Regions from separate parts of the Variovorax glucosi genome, predicted to be linked through region 2. Evidence: predicted binding sites of a transcription regulator. Region 2 holds the regulator's gene; the other holds the start of a gene.
The links. Region 2 encodes sigma-54, which starts transcription at its own class of promoters, with help from an activator protein. Its sites were predicted from a motif close to TGGCANGNAANCTGCTTT; they were not measured.
Positions count from the first base shown of each region.

Region 1: ACSFA3_RS17815 (TorF family putative porin) is a predicted target of sigma-54. The motif match lies at 1,355-1,372, and genes of this name have one in related genera.

Region 1 covers NZ_JBPJZE010000003.1:660,492-665,266, forward strand. The annotation lists gene ACSFA3_RS17810 (YifB family Mg chelatase-like AAA ATPase) at 1-1,205, opposite strand, end outside; gene ACSFA3_RS17815 (TorF family putative porin) at 1,421-2,188, shown strand; gene glnK (P-II family nitrogen regulator) at 2,249-2,587, shown strand; gene ACSFA3_RS17825 (ammonium transporter) at 2,614-4,038, shown strand; gene ACSFA3_RS17830 (SMP-30/gluconolactonase/LRE family protein) at 4,110-4,775, shown strand, end outside.
Region 2 covers NZ_JBPJZE010000003.1:43,651-48,425, forward strand. The annotation lists gene ACSFA3_RS14965 (THUMP domain-containing class I SAM-dependent RNA methyltransferase) at 1-1,158, opposite strand, end outside; gene ACSFA3_RS14970 (RNA polymerase factor sigma-54) at 1,163-2,752, opposite strand; gene lptB (LPS export ABC transporter ATP-binding protein) at 2,772-3,581, opposite strand; gene lptA (lipopolysaccharide transport periplasmic protein LptA) at 3,584-4,204, opposite strand; gene ACSFA3_RS14985 (thiol:disulfide interchange protein DsbA/DsbL) at 4,401-4,775, opposite strand, start outside.

The sequences.
Region 1 (4,775 bases), 620 kb from region 2:
AGATCGATGCGGTCCAGCAACGGGCCGCTGAGCTTGCCCTGATAGCGCGCAACTTGTTCGGGCGTGCAGCGGCAGGCGCGGGAGGTCGAGCCTAGATAACCGCAGGGGCAGGGGTTCATCGCGGCGACCAGCTGGAAGCGGGCAGGAAACTCGGCCCGGCGTGCGGCGCGCGCGATGGTGATCGTGCCGGTCTCCAGCGGCTCGCGCAGCGCCTCCAGGGCGGCGCGTGAAAACTCGGGGAATTCGTCCAGAAACAGGACGCCGTGATGCGCCAGCGAAATCTCGCCCGGTCGCGGCGGCGAACCGCCGCCCACCAGCGCCACCGCGCTTGCCGTGTGATGCGGGCTGCAGGTCGGTCGACAGCGCCAGCGAGCCGGCGTGAAGCGGCCCGAGAGACTGGCGACGGCGGCGCTCTGCAGTGCCTCGTCGACAGTCATCGCCGGCAACAGTCCGGCAAAGCGCTGCGCCAGCATCGACTTGCCCGATCCTGGCGGACCGACCATCAACAGGCTGTGCTGCCCGGCAGCGGCGATCTCGAGCACCCTTTTGGCGCCCGCGTGGCCCTTGACGTCGGACAGGTCGAGGTACGCAGCAACAGGTTCGCCGACATTGACCGGCGGCTGCATCCGCACCCAGCCGTCGCCGTCCGGAGCCTCGACCGGCGCCTGCACCGTACCGGCATCGCCGGGCGGCAGGAACTGCGCGACGACGTCGAGCAGATGGCGCGCGCCGTAGACCTCGGTGCCCGGCACCAGCGCCGCCTCGCGTGCACTGTCGGTTGGCAGCACCAGACGGGTGGCGGTGCCTTGTGTCAGCAGGGCGAGTGCCATCGCCAGAGCGCCGCGCACCGGCCGAAGCCCGCCGGAGAGCGAGAGTTCACCGGCGAACTCGTAGCCGTCGAGCCGGGCCGCATCGATCTGGCCGCTCGCCGCGAGGATGCCAAGGGCGATCGGCAGATCGAGCCGACCCGAGTCCTTCGGCAGATCGGCCGGTGCCAGGTTGACGGTAATGCGCTTGTTGTTCGGAAAATCCAGCCCTGCGTTCTGGATTGCCGATCGCACGCGTTCGCGCGCTTCCTTGACCTCCACGTCGGCCAGCCCGACCAGCGTGAAGCTCGGCAATCCGTTGGCCAGATGCACCTCGACGGTGACCGACGCGGCTTCAAGTCCGAGCAGAGCGCGGCTTTGCACCAAAGACAGACTCATTTTTTATATTTCTCCCCATGATGGTGCGTCCGCCATCGATCGGAAGGTCGTCCGTCGAAAGACGTGCACAAACCTGGAAATTCTTGAAACCAATTCGAACCGGATGACTCATCGCTCCCGAATCCCGTGACAGCAGGACTGGGTAGCTCTGGCACGCTCCCTGCTTTGTAAGAGGAATCCCCTCTTTTCAAAAACCTCTAGGAGCTGACCCGATGATGCACCGTAAAACCGCACTGGCTTTGGCAACGACCGCCCTGGCTCTTCTGCCGATGATCGCCAGCGCCCAGCTCACGGCCAACATCGGGTTGACCAGCAACTACAAGTTCCGCGGCCAGGATCAGGATTCGCTGGGCGGCAACGGCAACATCAGGACCAAGACTTTCGGACCGGCGATCCAGGGCGGCTTCGACTACGCCTTCGGCGAAACCGGCTGGTACATCGGCAACTGGAATTCCAGCGTCAACTGGCTGCCGGGCAACAGCATCGAGAGCGACCTGTACGGCGGCTACAAGTTCACGGCAGGCGGCATTGGCTGGGATCTGGGTGCACTGACCTATATCTACCCGGGCAACAAGACCGGCAACACGACCGAGCTCTACGGCGCCGGCACCTATGGCCCGCTGACGCTCAAGTACTCGCACACCGTCTCCAAGGATTACTTCGGCTACGCCGGCGAAAACGCGGGCTCGGGCTTCAAGGGCCGCAATACCGGTTACTTCAACCTGGCCTTCGCGCAGGAGATCGCGCCTTCGCTGACCCTGAAGGCGGCGCTGGGCTACACGCGCTTCTCGAGCGGCGCCAAGGACAACTTCGATCTCGCCGGCATCAACAAGCCCAACTATGTCGACTACGCACTCGGCGTCGTGTACGACTTCGGCGGTGGCCTGTCGCTCTACGGCGGCCTGCAAGGCGCCAATAAGAAGGGTGTCTTCGGCGACATCAACAAGGCCCGCGCGATCGTCTCGATCAACAAGACGCTTTAAAGACACAAAGGCGCGGCCTGCATTGCCGCGCCCTTCCGTTTCATCCTCAGGAGAACTTCCATGAAGCTGGTCACAGCCATCATCAAACCATTCAAGCTCGACGAAGTGCGCGAAGCACTCTCGACGATCGGCGTGCAGGGCATCACCGTGACGGAAGTCAAGGGATTCGGTCGCCAGAAGGGCCATACGGAGCTGTATCGCGGTGCAGAGTACGTGGTCGACTTCCTCCCCAAGGTCAAGATCGAGGCAGCAGTGTCCGATGACCTGGTGGAGCGCGTGATCGAGGCGGTCGAGGGCGCGGCACGCACCGGCAAGATCGGCGACGGCAAGATCTTTGTCTACAACCTCGAGCAGGTCGTACGCATCCGAACCGGCGAAACCGGCCGCGAGGCACTCTGAAGCCCTACTGAAGAAGAACAATCGACATGAAAAAACTGCTTGTCTCACTTGCGCTCGGCCTGAGCGTGCTTACCGCCGGCGTCACCGGTTTTGCGCAGACGCCGCCCGCTGCGCCTGAAGTCGCCGCGTCCGCCGCTGCTCCGGCCGCCGCGCCTGCCGCTGCACCCGCAACCCTCGCTGCTGCCGAAGCGCCCGCCGCTCCGGCTGCAGCCGCTGCACCCGTGCCGAAGGTCGATTCCGGCGACACCGCCTGGATGCTGACCTCGACGCTGCTGGTGATTTTGATGACCGTGCCTGGCCTCGCGCTGTTCTACGGCGGCCTGGGCCGCTCCAAGAACATGCTTTCGGTGCTGATGCAGGTCTTCGTGATCTTCTCGCTGATCAGCATCCTGTGGGCCATCTACGGCTACAGCATGGCGTTCACAGGCGACGGCAATTTCTTCGGCGGGCTCGACAAGATCTTCCTGAAGGGCGTGACCACCGAAACCTTCGGTGCGCTGACGACCATTCCGGAGCATGTGTTCATCTCGTTCCAGGGCACTTTCGCCGCCATCACCGTTGCGCTGATCGTCGGCGCCTTCGCGGAGCGGGCCAAGTTCTCGGCCGTGCTGCTGTTCTCGGTGCTGTGGTTCACCTTCAGCTACGTGCCGATGGCCCACATCGTCTGGGGCGGAGGTCTGCTGGCCAAGGACGGCGCGCTGGACTTCGCTGGCGGCACCGTGGTGCACATCAACGCCGGTGTGGCCGGCCTGGTCGGCGCCTACCTGGTGGGCAAGCGCATCGGCTTCGGCAAGGAAGCCTTCACGCCGCATTCGCTGACGCTGACGATGGTCGGCGCATCGCTGCTGTGGGTGGGCTGGTTCGGCTTCAACGCCGGCTCGGCGGGTGCAGCCAACGGCGCGGCCGGCCTGGCCTTCATCAATACGGTGCTCGCCACCGCCGCGGCCACGCTGTCGTGGTGCCTGGGTGAAAGCATGCACCGCGGCAAGGCCTCGATGCTGGGCGCTGCGTCCGGTGCCGTCGCCGGCCTCGTGGCTGTGACGCCTGCAGCCGGCTTCGTCGGCCCGATGGGTTCGATCGTGATGGGCCTGCTGGCCGGCATCGTCTGCCTCTGGGGCGTCGGTGGTCTCAAGAAGATGCTCGGCGCGGACGACGCGTTCGACGTCTTCGGCGTCCACGGCGTCGGCGGCATCCTGGGTGCCATCCTGACCGGCGTGTTCGCTTCGACCAGCCTCGGCGGCACCGGCGGACTGACCCCGGACACCTTCACGATGGGCGGCCAGGTCTGGATCCAGGTCAAGAGCGTGCTGTTCACGATGGTGTGGTCCGGCGTGGTGGCGTTCATCGCCTTCAAGATCGCCGACCTGACGATCGGCCTGCGTGTGACGGAAGAAGAAGAGCGCGAAGGCCTCGACATCTCCTCGCACGGCGAGACTGCGTACAACCGCTGAGATCCATCTCGGATGCCCGACCCGCAAGCGCCTCGCGCTTGCGGGTTTTTTTTGGTCTGCACAATGCCGACATGACCTGGACCACCTTCGAACACAGCCTGTGCGAGCTCGGCGAATCGCCGTTCTGGCATCCCCACGAATCCGCTCTGTACTGGATCGACATTCCAGGGCGTGCCGTGCTGCGAAAGCAGGTGCGAGGCACCGGAATCGATGGCGCCGCAGCAGTCGAGCGCTGGCCGCTGCCGGCCGACCCCGGCTGCATCGCTCCGGCCCGCAGCGGCGGCCTGGTGCTCGCGTTGCGCGACGGCATCTACCGCGCGCGGACATGGCGCGGCCCGCTCGTCAAGCTGGCCGCCGCCGACCACGACACCCGCACCATGCGCTTCAACGACGGCAAGTGCGACGCACGTGGCCGCTTCTGGGCCGGCACGCTGAACGAAGCCAAGGACCGCCCGAACGCGACGCTCTACTGCCTGGATGCACGGGACGGTCGCACACCGGTCCTGATGCACATGGCCGATGAAGCCACCACCGCCAACGGCCTCGCGTTTTCGCCCGATCTGCGCACGATGTACTGGGCCGACACGGCCGCGCACGCGGTGCGTGCCTGGGACTGGTCGGCCGACGACAACACGCTCACACGCCCGCGCACCTTCAAGACCTTTGATGCCAAGCCTGCCGATTGGACGCCCGGTTCGCCGCTGCCGTATGGCGGACGTCCGGACGGCGCGACGATC
Region 2 (4,775 bases):
CGATTCCTTCAGGCGCATGCGCTTGGGCAACTGCAGGTCGGGCGTGAGCATCCAGGCGGTCCAGCCGGCGTAGTTCTTCTTCCAGTGGCTGGCGAGCTGGCTGAAGAACTCGCCGCCGTCTTCCGTTTCAGCCTGTTCGCGAGCACCGGGCCGGGCTATGCCGCCGACCTCGATGCGCTCGCCGTATGGCGGATTGAGCATCATCGTGCCGCCGCCTTCGACGGGCGGCATGCGCTGAAGCGCGTCGCCGCCGCGGAATTCGATCGACGCGGCCACGCCCGCGCGCTCGGCGTTGCGCTCTGCGAAGTCGACCATCCGGAACGCAACGTCGCTGCCGAAGATGACCGGCGCGCCCACGGTGCGACTGGCTTCGGTTTCTCGCTGCTTCGTCTCCGACTCGTCCTGCAGCGCGTCCCAGACGTGCGGCTGGAACGGCAGCAGTTTCTCGAATCCGAAACGCCGCAGCGCGCCGGCCGGAATGCCGAGCGCGATCTGTGCCGCCTCGATGGCGATCGTGCCGCTGCCGCAGCACGGGTCGTACAACGGCGCGGTCGAAACTTCGCCGCTTTCCGGGTTCCACCAGCCGCTGGCAGCCAGCATGGCCGCAGCCAGCGTTTCCTTGAGCGGCGCGTCGCCCTTGTCCTGCCGCCAGCCGCGCTTGAAGAGCGGCTCGCCGGAGGTGTCGATGTAGAGGGTGCAGGTGTCTGTGGTCAGGTGCGCGAAGACGCGGCAGTCGGGCCACTGCGTCTCGATGCTCGGCCGCACGCCGCCGGCCTTGGCGCGGAAACGGTCGGCGATCGCGTCCTTGATGCGCAGCGTCGCGAAGTTCAGGCTCTGCAGCGGGCTGTGCTGGGCAGTGGTTTCGATCTTGAAGGTCTGCTTCGGCGTGAACCAGATTTCCCAGGCGACGCCGCCGGCGATGTCGTAGAGATCGGTCTCGCTGCGATACGGCGCATGGGCCAGCTCGACCAGCACGCGCTGCGCCAGGCGGCTGTGCAGGTTGAGCTTCATGGCGTCGCGCCATGAGCCGCGCACGAAGACTCCGCCGCGCGACGCCATCAGGTCGTCGCCGGCGAGGCCCGTGAGGCCATGCACTTCCTGGGCGAGAAAGTCTTCGACGCCGGCGGCGCAGGGAAGGAAAAGATTGAGCTGGTTCATGATTTCAAAGCGACTTGCGCAGATTGGCCGGCGCGATGCGCAGCGCCTCGCGGTATTTGGCGACGGTGCGGCGCGCGCATTCGATGCCCTGCTCTTTCAGCATCTCGGAGATCTGACTGTCGGACAGCGGTTTCTTGATGTTCTCGGAGGTCACGAACTGCTTGATGAGCGCGCGTACCGCGGTGCTGGATGCGTTGCCGCCGGTCTCTGTGCCGAGCGCCGATCCGAAAAAATACTTGAGTTCGACCGTGCCGTACGGCGTCGCCATGTATTTGGCGGTGGTCACGCGGCTGATGGTCGATTCGTGCAGCCCGAGTTCATCGGCGATCTCGCGCAGCACCAGCGGCCGCATCGCGAGTTCGCCGTGGATGAAGAAGCTCTTCTGCCGTTCGACGATGGCGTTCGACACGCGGAGGATGGTATCGAAACGCTGCTGGATGTTCTTGATGAACCAGCGCGCTTCCTGCAGCCGCTGCGACAGCGCCTGGCTGCCTTCGCCCTTGTGCTGCTTGAGCGCGCCGGCATAGATGTCGTGCACGCGCAGGCGCGGCATGACGTCGGGGTTGAGCATCACGCGGAACTTGATGTTGGTGCCGTTGCCGCTGCGCGTGACGATCACGTCCGGCACGATCACGTTGCGCTCGACGTCGACGAAGCGCCGGCCCGGTTTCGGCTCCAGCGTCGCGATCTGTTGCAGCGCCTTGCGCACTTCTTCCTCATTGCTGCGCGTGAGCGTGGCCAGGCGCTTGAAGTCGCGGCGCGCGAGCAATTCCATCGGATGCTTGCAGATGGCGATGGCGGTCTTGCGCACCTGCACCTGCTCGTCCGACTCCTGCGGATCGGCCAGCGCGCGCAGCTGGATCGCCAGGCATTCGCCGAGGTCGCGGGCGCCGACGCCGACCGGCTCCAGGCTCTGCAGCAGGCCGAGCGCGACCTGGAAGTGATGCACCAGATCGTCGAACTGGTCGTTGTCGTCGCCGGCCAGACCGGATGCCAGCGCCGGCAGCGAATCTTCGAGATAACCGTCGTCGTTGAGCGATTCGATCAGGAAGCGCAGCGCGGCGCGGTCGTTGTCGCCCAGCCGCAGGCTCAGCGCCTGCCGGTGCAGGAAGGACTGCAGCGATTCCTGGCTGCGCGCGAGCTCGGTCGCGTCGGCCCGGTCGCCGCCGTCGTTGGAGCTGATGTTGTTGGAGCTGGCCGGCGCATCGCCGCCCCATTCGCTATCGTCCGGCGCCATCTCGACGGTGCCGTCGCCCTCCCAGTCGGGCTGGGCGTCGGAGATTTCAGCGGTATCGGCGGCCGGCGCTTCGGATTCGGCGGTCGAGGTGCTGCTGCTGGCGCTGTCGCTCGACGATGCCGCCGCCGACGGAGCGAACTCCTCGTCGCGCGGTCCGGGCGCGTCGACCGAGTCGATGCCGAACTCTTCCCGCTGCGCTTCTTCGGCGGTGCGTTCGAGGAACGGGTTCTCGTCGAGCATCTGCTCGACTTCCTGGCTGAGTTCGAGCGTCGACAGCTGCAGCAGCCGGATCGACTGCTGCAGCTGGGGAGTAAGTGCGAGATGCTGCGATACCCGCAGCGACAGGCCTTGTTTCATGCCGTCCAATGCTTCAAGGTCACATCCGGAAGTGTTCGCCGAGATACACGCGGCGTACTTCGGCGTTGTCGACGATCTCCGCCGGTGTGCCTTCGGCGAGCACCTGCCCGTCGCTGATGATGAAGGCGTGATCGCAGATGCCGAGCGTTTCGCGCACGTTGTGGTCGGTGATGAGCACGCCGATGCCGCGGCTCTTCAGGAAACTGACGATGCGCTGGATTTCGATGACGGCGATCGGATCGATGCCGGCAAACGGCTCGTCCAGCAGGATGAAGCGCGGCTGCGTGGCCAGCGCGCGCGCGATTTCGACGCGTCGGCGTTCGCCGCCCGACAGCGCCAGCGCCGGCGAATCGCGCAGATGCTCGACGCGCAGATCGGCCAGCAGCTCTTCGAGTCGCTGGTCGATGCGCTGCTTGCTGAGCGCGGCCATGTTGCCCTTGGCATCGGGTTCCTGCTGCAATTCGAGCACGGCGCGCACGTTTTCGCGCACCGTGAGCTTGCGGAAGATCGACGCTTCCTGCGGCAGGTAGCTCAGACCCATGCGCGCGCGCTTGTGGATCGGCATGTGTGCGATCGGCTCGCCGTCGATGCTGATCTCGCCGGCATCGGCGCGCACCAGGCCGACGATCATGTAGAACGAAGTCGTCTTGCCGGCGCCGTTCGGGCCGAGCAAGCCGACGACTTCGCCCTTCTGCACCTGCAGCGACACGTTCTTCACGACCTGGCGGCTGCCGTAGCGCTTCTGCAGGCCGCGCACTTCGAGACGGCTGCCAGCGGATTCGGTCGACGAAACCGGCTTGGCCTCGTTCCTGACCAGATTGGTGTCGATGCTCACTTGGCCGCGTCTCCGCCGCCGAGCGTCGTGCTCGGACGCAAGCCGCGACCCGTCGGCGCGACCGGCGTCGCAGGAGCCGAGCTGCCCGCGGCTGGCTCGCCAGCCGCACGCGGCGTCAGGATCGCCCGAACGCGACCGCCCTGCGCACCGGCCGCCACGCTGGCGCCGGGCGGCAAGGCTGCGCCATTGACGGTGAAGGTGTCGTTGCCCTGGTCGTAGACGATCAGTTCGCCGGTGGTTTCGTCGTTCGGCTTCGCGCCGATCAGCCGGCGCATCACGGCGCGGCGGATGAACTTGACGTTGTCGGCGCGGCTGTCGTACTCGATGACTTCGGATTCGCCCTCGGTCCACTCGTCGATGCCGGCATCGCGCTTCTGCTTGTAATAGGCGAGCTTGCCCGGCGCCGCGGTGACGACGCCGTACTGATAGCCCTCGGGATCCTGACGCACGTCGATGCGCGCGCCCCGGATGATGATCGTGCCCTTGGTCACCACCACGCCGCCGGTGAACACGCTGGTCTGCTTGAGGTCGTCGTAGCGCATGGCATCGGCCTCGATGTTCATCGGCTTCGTCCGGTCGGCTTTTTCGGCCTGAGCGGGCATCACCAGCACCGCCATCAACGCGACAGCGGTCGTGGTGGCAACGACGATTCGGCGGGAGAGAGATCGGATGAGTGTGTATCGCTGGTTCATAAAGGCACGAAACTTGCTCGAAGATTGTAAGCGTCAGGTGCAATGGCTTGACGCGCAGACAAAAAAGCCCGCCGAAGCGGGCTGCCTCCCCGACGCCGGACGCTGCCCGGTGCGTGCGAAATCAACCCTTGCGGGCCTCGCCGATCAGGAATTCCGTGACCTGCAACGCGCGGCCCAACGAGCCGGCCGTGTCGCCGTCGATGTAGTACCGGCCGGCCACGCCGAGCGCCGGCACGCCTGCGACCTGGTAGTCGGTGGTCAGTTGCGTCGCGCGCTTTGCCTTGCCGACGACGGTGAACGACTTGAACAGTTCGCCGAACTTCTTCGCGTCGAGACTCGGCTGCTTCGCAACCCATGCCAGGATGCCGGCATCGCCGCTCAGCGGCTGGCGCTGTTGATGGATGGCCTGGAACAACGCCATCTGGAACTCGTCGACCTTGCCCATCGCTTCGAGCGTGTAGTAGAGGCGCTGCTTGGGTTCGGTGTCGTTGCCGAC